2 regions of the Thiomonas sp. 13-64-67 genome follow, and region 1 is predicted to be linked to the other one. Evidence: predicted binding sites of a transcription regulator. Region 1 holds the regulator's gene; the other holds the start of a gene.

Evidence for each region. The regulator NrdR, encoded in region 1, represses ribonucleotide reductase genes. The targets are predictions, from matches to a motif close to CACNANATNTNGTG.
Region 2: B7X30_RS05645 (ribonucleoside-diphosphate reductase subunit alpha) is a predicted target of NrdR. The motif match lies at 2,568-2,581, and genes of this name have one in related genera.

Annotation. Positions count from the first base shown of each region.
Region 1 covers NZ_NCKP01000032.1:23,530-28,619, reverse strand. Annotated here, with positions in the region: gene B7X30_RS09425 (RsmB/NOP family class I SAM-dependent RNA methyltransferase) at 1-674, opposite strand, end outside; gene purN (phosphoribosylglycinamide formyltransferase) at 684-1,307, opposite strand; gene nrdR (transcriptional regulator NrdR) at 1,422-1,913, shown strand; gene ribD (bifunctional diaminohydroxyphosphoribosylaminopyrimidine deaminase/5-amino-6-(5-phosphoribosylamino)uracil reductase RibD) at 1,910-3,073, shown strand; gene B7X30_RS09405 (riboflavin synthase) at 3,080-3,712, shown strand; gene B7X30_RS09400 (class II glutamine amidotransferase) at 3,705-4,517, shown strand; gene B7X30_RS09395 (Antimicrobial peptide resistance and lipid A acylation PagP) at 4,664-5,090, shown strand, end outside.
Region 2 covers NZ_NCKP01000014.1:52,870-57,959, reverse strand. Annotated here, with positions in the region: gene B7X30_RS05645 (ribonucleoside-diphosphate reductase subunit alpha) at 1-2,353, opposite strand, end outside; gene ampD (1,6-anhydro-N-acetylmuramyl-L-alanine amidase AmpD) at 2,705-3,250, opposite strand; gene B7X30_RS05635 (sigma-54-dependent transcriptional regulator) at 3,295-4,839, opposite strand; gene B7X30_RS05630 (sensor histidine kinase) at 4,843-5,090, opposite strand, start outside.

The DNA.
Region 1 (5,090 bases):
ATTTCGCCGCGGCGCGGGGCCAGCAGTACGGCGAGCAGCTGACTGCCTTCGTCCTGCACCTCCACCCAGCCTTCGCGAAAGACGGTGAGATCCTGCAAAGCGGGTTTGCCTTCCAGGCGTACGCCCCACGGCGAATAGGGCGTTGGCTGCGCGGGCAGATTGAGGCGGGCGAACACGTCGAGCACGGCTTCGCGCCGTGCTTTCTGCACATTCACCCGCAAATCCAGCGGGGCCGGGCGCAACATCGCCTGCGCCAGCGCGGGATATTCCGCGCCATAGTTCGCCTGCAAGGCGGCCGCCAGCCATTCCGGCAGACTCCAGCGCACCGCTTCGGACAGGGCCATCGCGTCTTGTGCCAGCAAGCGTTTGCGCCACTCGAGTTGCTCGGGAGAAAGCGCGGCATGCAGCGATTGCGCGTTTTCCGACCAGCCGAGAATGGCCAGACGCAGTTCCATAGCTCCGCCGATGCTTTCGTCGGTCGCGGCCAGCGTCTGAAACAAGCGCAGATGCCGCAGCACCTGATAGACCGTGTCGGCCAGGATCTGTCGGTCGGTCTTGCCCAGTTGCGGCTTGGCACGGAACAGCCGCGACAGCACGGCATCGGCCGCGGCGTCGAAACGCAACATGTCGCGCAGCACGTCGCGCGCGGTGTAAAGCAGGTCACGCGGTTTCATGGCGCTCTTTCAAAGGGAAGAATCGGAGGACGGACGGATGCGGGTGCGCAAGCCGTCGATCTGCACCCGCCCTTCCAGCAAAGCCCGCACGGCGGGGGGATAAATTCGGTGCTCTTCAAGCAAGACCCGCGCAGCCAGCGTCTCGACCGTATCACCATCCAGCACCGGCACGGCGGCCTGCGCCAGAATGGGGCCGTGATCGAGCGCACTGCTCACCAGATGCACGGTAGCGCCGTGCCACTTCACCCCTTCTTCGAGGGCCCGCGCATGGGTGTGCAAACCGGTGAAAGCTGGCAGCAAAGACGGATGGATATTCACCAGACGGCCCGCAAAGCGATCCACGAAGGCCGCACCCAGCACCCGCATGAAGCCGCACAGCGCGATGACGTCGGGCTCCAGCGCGGCAATCGCGTCGCCCAAAGCACCGTCGAACGCCTCACGGTTGGGAAAGTCGGCATGCGCGATCACCTGCGTGGGCACACCGAAGGCACGCGCAGCGTCCAGCCCTGCGGCATCAGCCCGGTTACTGAGTACTCCACGCACGCAAACGCCCCAGCCCTGTTCACGCTCGGCCTGAAGAATGGACTGCAGATTGCTGCCGCGCCCGGAAATGAGGAGAACCAGATTTTTCATCGGCGGGCAGTGTAGCCGCCGCGTCAGGCGTTTGATATGCGCCGTGTTTGCGCGCGCTGCCGCGAAAACAGGCCGCAGCGTGAATAATGACGGGTTTAATGTTGCCACGCCGCCATGAAATGCCCTTTTTGCCAAAGCCCCGACACGCAGGTGATTGAAACCCGTGATGTGGAAGACGGCACCGCGCTGCGGCGGCGGCGGCGTTGCGGCCATTGCGACAAGCGCTTCACCACCTATGAGCGCGCGGAGGTCAGCTTTCCAGTGGTGGTGAAGAAAGATGGCCGCCGCACCGAATACGACCGCGACAAACTGCGCGCCTCTTTCCTGCTGGCCTTGCGCAAGCGGCCGGTCAGTGCCGACGCGGTGGACACCGCCATCGGGCGCGTGGAGCAAATGCTGCTGCAAAGCGGCGCGCGCGAGTTGCCCTCCACACAGATCGGCGCCTGGGTGATGGAGGAATTGCGCACGCTCGACGGCATTGCCTATGTGCGCTTTGCCTCCGTCTATCACAGCTTCAAGGATTTGAGCCAGTTTCTCGACGTGCTGCAGGAAATGCAGCCGCCCTCGCCCGCCGTCAAACCCCGGCGCGGCAGAACTCCGACATGAGCCCGGACGACGTTTCATTCAGCGAACAAGACCAGCGCTTCATGCGCCGGGCGCTCGATCTGGCGCACAGCGCGATGTACCGCACCAGCCCCAATCCGCGGGTGGGCTGCGTGCTGGTGCGAGACGGCCAGGTGCTGGGCGAAGGCGCCACGCTGGCGGCGGGGCAAGATCACGCCGAAGTCCAGGCGGTGAAGCAAGCCTGGGAGCGCGGCCACGAGGTGCGGGGCGCCACCGCCTACGTCACGCTGGAGCCCTGCGCGCACCACGGCCGCACGCCGCCCTGCGCCGACCTGCTGGCCACGCAAGGCGTCGCGCGCGTGGTCGCTGCGCTGGTCGATCCCAACCCGCTGGTGGCAGGCCAGGGATTGCAGCGTTTGCGCGATGCCGGCATCCAGGTCGATGTCGGGCTGTTCGCCGATGAAGCGCGCGAGATCAACCTTGGCTTCATCTCCCGCATGGTGCGCGGCACGCCCTGGGTGCGGCTGAAGGTGGCCGCCTCGCTCGACGGCGTCACGGCCCTGCCCAACGGCGCAAGCCAGTGGATCACCAGCGAAGCGGCCCGCGCCGACGGCCATCACTGGCGCGCGCGCGCCTGCGCCGTGCTCACCGGCCTGGGCACGGTGCGGGCGGACGATCCCCAGCTCAATGTGCGGGCGGTGCAGACGCCGCGCCAGCCCATTCGCATCGTCATCGACAGCCGCCTGGAATGCCCGCCGACCGCGCGCCTGTTGCAGAGTGCGGAATCGCCGCTGTGGATCGTCCACGCCCTGCCGCCGGAACAGGCCGCGCCGCGTCTGGCGGCGCTGCGCAGCGCGGCCACCGCCTCGCTCGATCTGCAAGACATCGCCCTGCCCAACGATCCCGGTAAACCGGGCAAAACCGATTTGCGCGCGCTGATGCAGGTGCTCGGCCAGCGGGGCATCAACGAGCTGCACTGCGAGGCCGGCGAAAAGCTCAACGGCTCGCTGCTGCGCGCCGGCGTGGTCGATGAACTGCTGCTGTATCTTGCGCCCCAGTTGCTGGGCGAGGGCGCCGGATTGGCGGCGCTGGGGCCCTATCAGCAGATCAACGAAGGGCTCGCGCTGCGATGGCACGATGTGCAGCGGATCGGCGCCGATCTGCGCATCCTTGCACGTCTCCCTCATTCCTTTTCTCTTTGAACCCTCATGTTCACCGGACTCATCACCAGCGTCGGCCGCATCGCCGAAGTCACCCCCCTCGGTTCCCAGGCCAGTCACGGCAAACGCGTGCGCCTGCAGGTCGATCCGGCCTGGCTGCAGGGCGTAGAGCTCGGCGAGAGCATCGCCGTCAGCGGCGCCTGCATGACGGTGGTGGATCTTCAGCCCTGTGGCTTTGCCTTCGACATTTCGGCCGAAAGTCTGGCGCGTACCACGGGGCTGAACGTGCCGGGCGCCCGGGTCAATCTGGAACAGTCGGTCGCGCTGTCCACCAAGCTGGGCGGCCATCTGGTCACCGGCCATGTGGACGGCGTGGGTCAGGTGGCCCGGTTCGAGCCCATCGGCGAATCCTGGCTGCTGGAGGTGGACGCGCCCGCCGCTTTAGGCAAGTTTTTTGCGTACAAGGGCTCCATCGTGATCAACGGCGTGAGTCTGACGGTCAACCGCGTCGAAGATCTGCCGGAGCGTTGCCGCGTGAGTATCAACCTCATTCCGCACACCCTGCAGCACACCAATCTGCATCAACTTCGCGAGGGCAGCGCGGTGAATCTCGAAATCGACCTCATCGCCCGCTATGTCGAGCGCATGCTGGGCGCACCGGAGGGTCGGAAAGATGTGTGAGTTGTTCGCCTACTCCAGCCGTGTGCCCGCGCGGGTGCGGTTCGCCTTTCGTGAATTCGCGCGCCACGGCGGGCCGCACGCCGCCAATCCCGACGGCTGGGGCGCGGCGTATTACGAGGGCAGCGACGCGCATGTGCTGCGCGAAGCCCAACCCGCGCTGACCAGCGCCTTCGTTCCGGTGCTCGAAAAGCACGACTTTCACAGCCCGCTAGTCATCGCGCATATCCGCCGCGCCTCGCGCGGCCCGGTGACGCTGGTCAACACCCAGCCGTTCGCCCGCGAGCTGTTCGGCAAGCGCCACCTCTTTGCCCACAACGGCGATCTGCCGGACATCGAGCAGGCGCTTCCGCTGGCGCATGCAGCGCACCGCCCGATGGGCCAGACCGATTCCGAACATGCCTTCTACGTGCTCATGCAATCGCAGCAAGTGCTCGATGCGGCGGGTGAGAGCGGCGACCTCAAACGCCGCATCGAAGTGGTCTCCGACTTCGCGGCCAAATTGCGTGCCCTTGGCGCGGCGAACTTTCTGTTCACCGATGGCGACCTGCTGTTCGCTCATGCGCATCGCCGCCGCAGTCATCCGGGCAACACCTGGGTGCCCGGTTTGCACCTGCTCATGCGCGAAGCCGCCAGCGAGCATCAGATGCGCGCTTCTGGGCTGCACGTTCAGGGCCGCGACGACAAACCCGCGCCCGCCGTGATGCTCGCCAGCGTGCCCCTCACCCCGGAAGACTGGGAGCCCCTGCCCGAAAATACGCTGCTCGTCGTCCAGCAGGGCCGATTGATCGCGCGCCTCGGTGCTTGATCATTGCCCCGATCAGCGCCCCAACCCGGCTCTGAACAGCGCTTGAGTCGGCCACACACATGCCGCCCGTTGCAAACGGACACAGGCTCAACCTTTTGCGCTGATAAAGTCTGGCCCGACTTCCCTGAGACGCCCGCCACGAGCCCATGAAACATTTTCCAGCCCGCCTTCTATCCACTTTCGCCCTCCTCTGGCTGGCCCTGGTTCCCCGCGCGAGTTGGGCGCTGGGGCTGGGCGGCGTATCCGACTGGGCGCAGTCCACCTGGAATGCCGCGGTCAGCACCACCCAGACCGGACAGGACGATCTGTACTTCAGTGGCTACACCTGGCACGACCCCGGCACCTACACCGCCGCTAAACGCGCCACGCTCAACAAACACGCCTGGGGCATAGGCTGGGGCCGCCATCACATCAATGCCGACGGCAACGAAGACATGGTGTACGCCATGATCTTCTCCGACTCGCACTGGAACGCCGAGCCCGTGGTCGGCTACGCCCATCAGTGGATGTTCAACAACGACGCGCCGGTGGGCTTCGGTCTGGGCTACACCCTGGCGGTGACCTCGCGCGCCG
Region 2 (5,090 bases), on a different contig from region 1:
CCGTGGGCGCGATGGCCACGCAGTTGGAGTTGCGCATGCCGTGCTGCGCAATCTGCGCGCGCAGGGCGTTCCAGTCGAGGGTGCTGGAGGTGTCGGCCTCGACATAGCCGCCGCGCTGCTCGGCCAGCAGCTTCAGACTGTCCATGGGCAGAATGCCTTGATCCCAAAGCGAGCCGCCGTAACTGCTGTAGCGGCCGCGCTCGCGTGCCAGTTCGCTCGACGCCCAGTAAGCCTCGTAGCAAACCGCCTCCATCGACCGATCGGCAAATTCCACGGCTTGTTGCGAACCATAGGGAATGCGCAGCTGATACAGACAGTCCTGAAAGCCCATGATGCCCAGACCCACTGGCCGGTGCTTCATATTGGCGTTGCGCGCCTTGGCCACGGCGTAGTAGTTGATGTCGATCACGTTGTCGAGCATGCGCATCGCGGTCTGGATGGTGCGCTTGAGCTTGGCCTGGTCGATGACCTTGGTGCCGTCTGGCGCGTCTTTCAGATGGGCAACCAGGTTGACCGAGCCGAGGTTGCACACCGCGATCTCGCTCTCGTTGGTGTTGAGCGTGATCTCGGTGCAGAGGTTGCTCGAGTGCACCACGCCTACATGCTGCTGCGGGCTGCGCACATTGCACGCATCCTTGAAGGTGATCCAGGGATGGCCGGTTTCGAACAGCATCGACAGCATCTTGCGCCACAGTTGCACCGCGGGCAGGGTCTTGAACAGCTTGATTTCGCCCAGCGCGGCCTTCTGTTCGTAGCGGGTATAGGCCTGCTCGAAGTCCTTGCCGAACTTGTCGTGCAGGTCGGGCACGTCGGCCGGGCTGAACAGCGTCCAGTCGCCCCCTTCCATCACCCGCTTCATGAATAGATCGGGTACCCAGTTGGCGGTGTTCATGTCGTGCGTACGGCGGCGATCGTCGCCGGTGTTCTTGCGCAGTTCCAGGAACTCTTCGATGTCGAGGTGCCAGGTTTCCAGATAGGCACAGACCGCGCCCTTGCGCTTGCCGCCCTGGTTCACTGCCACCGCGGTGTCGTTGACCACTTTGAGGAAGGGCACGACACCCTGGCTCTTGCCGTTGGTGCCCTTGATATGACTGCCCAGGGCACGCACGCGCGTCCAGTCGTTACCCAGACCGCCGGCGAACTTGGACAACAGCGCGTTCTCCTTGATGGCCTCGTAGATGCCGTCCAGATCGTCCGCCACGGTGGTGAGGTAGCAGCTCGACAGTTGCGAACGGCGGGTGCCCGCATTGAACAGGGTGGGCGTGCTCGACATGAAATCAAAGCTGGAGAGCAGCTCGTAGAACTCGATGGCGCGCGCCTCGCGGTCGATTTCGTTGAGCGACAAGCCCATGGCCACGCGCATGAAAAAGGCCTGCGGCAGCTCGATGCGACGGCCATCTTTGTTCACCCGCGTATCGGCACGATTGGCGAGGAAATAACGGTCGTACAGCGTTTGCAGACCCAGGTAATCGAACTGCAGGTCGCGCTCGGCCTTGAGCGCGGCACCCAGACGGGCCAGGTCGAACTGCCCGAGCCGCTCGTCGAGCAGTTCGAGCTCGACACCCTCCTTGATGCAGCGCGGAAAATACTCGGCGTAGCGGTGGGTCATCTGCTCCTGCGGAATGTCCTCGTTCAGCGTCTCGCGGCGCATGGTGTGCAACAGCAGGCGCGCGGTGACCTTGGAGTAGTCGGGGTCGCGCTCGATCAGGGTGCGCGAGGCGAGGATGGAGGCCTTGTAAACCTCGAGCATCGGCACGCCGTCGTACAGATTGCGCAGAGTTTCCGCCACGATGGGGGCCGCCTTCACATCCGCACTCAGATTGACGCAGGCGGATTCGATCAGGCTCACCAGAGCGGCCTGATCGAGCGGTCTGCGCAGACCGCCGTCGAGCACATGCAGCACCGGGGCGCTCTCTTGTTGCTCTGCAGCCGCTTTTTGCTTGGCCCGCTCTTGTGTGCGGCGTTCGCGGTACAGCACATAGGCGCGCGCCACCTCGTGCTGGCCAGTGCGCATCAGCGAGAGTTCGACCTGGTCCTGAATGTCTTCAATATGAAAGGTGCCGCCGCTGGGACGGCTACGGAGCAGGGCGCGCACGACGTTTTCGGTCAGCGCATTCACTGTTTCGCGCATGCTGGCCGAGGCCGCACCCTGCCCGCCTTGCACGGCCAGAAAGGCCTTGGTCATCGCCACGGCGATTTTGCTCGGCTCAAACCCGACCACGGCCCCGTTGCGTCGGATGATCTTGTAGTCTGAAAAATCACCCAGTGCGACCTGCTGTTGCGTATCCACCTCGGGGTGTGCGAGGTGTTGCGGGACAGCAGTGGATTCGGTGGCGGCGGTGGTCTGGGACATCGGGACTCCTTGAGGGCAGATGGGCCGCGCAGCAAATCTGACTGGCTCACGGCGCTGCGAGCGAACATGAACGCCGCAAGAAAGCAGCACGGACAAAGCAATAAAGACGAATGAGGGCAAATCGGGGACGAACCGAGAGAGCGCGCAAGCATTTCCAGCCTTGCGAAGCCGCAGTCTCAGACCGCGATCCGGCATCCCTCTCAAACCGGCAAGACACTATATCTAGCGTCTGGCGGAATTTCAACCACTATTCGTAGTGTGGGACAAATTGACAGCCAGCCCACAGCTTATGCACAGGTTCATGCACAAAGTCTGCCCCTGGAGCGGCCTCGGACAAACCCGCAGGGGTGCTCAGAACGGCTGAAATGGAAAGGCCGATGTCGGCAGGGCCAGGCCGTTTTTGAGCTGGCGCCAGTCGAAGCCGACGCCTGGATCGGTCTTGCGCCCTGGCGCAATGTCGCTATGCCCGACCCATGCGCGCAAGGGATAGCGCGCGAGCAGTTCAGATCCCAGTGCGATCAGGGTGTCGTACTGCTCGGGCTCGAACGGCTCATCGTCGCTCCCTTCGAGTTCGATGCCGATGCTGAAATCGTTGCATCGCACGCGCCCGGCATAACGCGATGCGCCGGCATGCCAAGCGCGCCGGTCACAGGACACATATTGCGTGAGCACACCATCGCGCTGCACCACAAAATGCGCCGAGACCCTGAGACCTTCGAGCGCGGCAAAAGCCGGGTGCGCCCGCGGATCGAGCCGATTGCAAAACAACTGCTCGATCGCCTCGCCGCCATATTGACGCGGCGGCAGAGCGATGCAGTGGATCACCAGCAAATCGATCGGCATGCCCGCGGGCCGCTCATCCTGATTGGGAGACGGCATATGTCGGGCGTGGGGCATCCAGCCTGCGTCCCGACTAGCCGTACTGAAGGGGGGCGACATGATCAGAGAGGATCGTCCGGCGGCGCTTCAGCCGGGTCGCGCACGTCGAGGCGCTCCATGCGGTAGCGGATCTGACGCAGATTCAGCCCCAGCAACTGCGCGGCCGCGGTGCGATTGAAGCGGGTGCGCCGCAGCGCCTCGCAGAGGATGCTGCGTTCAACCTGATCGAGGTAGGCCCCTAAGTCGGGAGGCAGGGGCGATTGCGCTTCGAACCGGGCCATGGGGGGCTGGGGCGACTGAGGCGGCTGAGGCTCCGGGGCATGCTGCGCAACGATTGGGGTGATCGGCGGGTCCGCCGGTCGCGGCATGGATGGCGCCGTCGTGTCGGGCAGGATGGTGGTGATCGGCAAAGCCGTCGCAGAGGTCAGCACTTCGGCGACGCGGGCGCCACTGCCCTGCAGCTCGATGTCTTCAGGGCCGATCAGATCTTGTGCAGCCAGGGCCGCAGCCCGGTGCAGCAGATTTTCCAGCTCGCGCACATTGCCTGAGAAACGATGCTGGCGCAGGTGCTCAAGCGCAGCCGGGCTCAGCCGCAGACCGGGCCGCGCATTGTCGCGGCGGATGTCGCCCAGCAACGCCTCGACCAGTACCGGCAGATCATCCAGCCGGTCGCGCAGCGGCGGCAGAGTGACCGCGATGACGTTGAGGCGGTAGAACAAATCCTGCCGAAACTGGCCCTGCTCCACCATGCGTTCCAGATGTCGGTGGGTGGCGCTGACCAGGCGCACATCCACCGCGATTTCGGCCGTCTCGCCCACCGGGCGCACGCGCCGCTCCTGCACGGCGCGCAGCAGCTTGGCCTGCATCGCCAGAGGCAGTTCGCCGATCTCGTCGAGAAACAGCGTGCCGCCCTGCGCCGCGGCAAAGAAGCCGGCATGATCGGACATCGCCCCGGTGAACGCGCCCTTGCGGTAGCCGAAAAACTCGGCCTCCAGCAATTGCTCGGGAATGGCGCTGCAGTTCACCGGAACGAACGGCCCGCTGGCGCGGGCGCTGCACTCATGCACGGCCTTTGCGGCCAGCTCCTTGCCGGTGCCCGACTCGCCCTGGATGAGCACGGGCGCCATGCTGCGGGCCACGCGCTGCAAGGTCTGTTTAAGGGCGCGCATCACCCCAGACTCACCCACCATGCGTTGCAATGCGCTGCTGGTCGGCGCCTGCACTTCCACATCGACCGCTGCGAGGGCCGCATGCACGGTGCGACGCAGCGCCGCCAGATCGACCGGCTTGCTCAAATAGTCGAACGCTCCGGCCTTGAGCGCCGCCACCGCGTTGCCCGCACTGCCGTAGGCGGTAATGACGATGGACTTCTCAAAGCGGTCGGGCTGGGCTTCCAGCCAGCGCAGCAACTCCAGCCCCTCGCCGTCAGGAAGACGCATATCGGTGAGCATGAGGGAGTAGCGCCTGCGCGCCAACTGCTCGCGCGCCTGCGCCACAGTTTCAGCCACGTCGATCTGCCAGCCTTCATGCACCAGGCTCAGGGTGTAGAGCTCGCGCAGATCGGGTTCGTCGTCGACGATGAGAATACGCACATCCGCTGGATTCATGCCTTAAGAGCCCGGTGCGATTTGAATGACAAAAGAACCGCGCTCCTGCGGCGTGCCCTCGCGCTCGAGGCGGTAGAGCAGGCGCGCGCCGTTGCGCAAGCACAGTTCGTGAGAAATATACAAGCCCAACCCGACGCCCCGGCTGCTCGTGGTGCGAAACGGCTCGAACAGCTGCGCGCGCAGTTCGGCGTCGATCAGCGGCCCATCGTTGGAGACCTGGATTTCCCGCACCTGCCCGGCGCCGAGTTGCC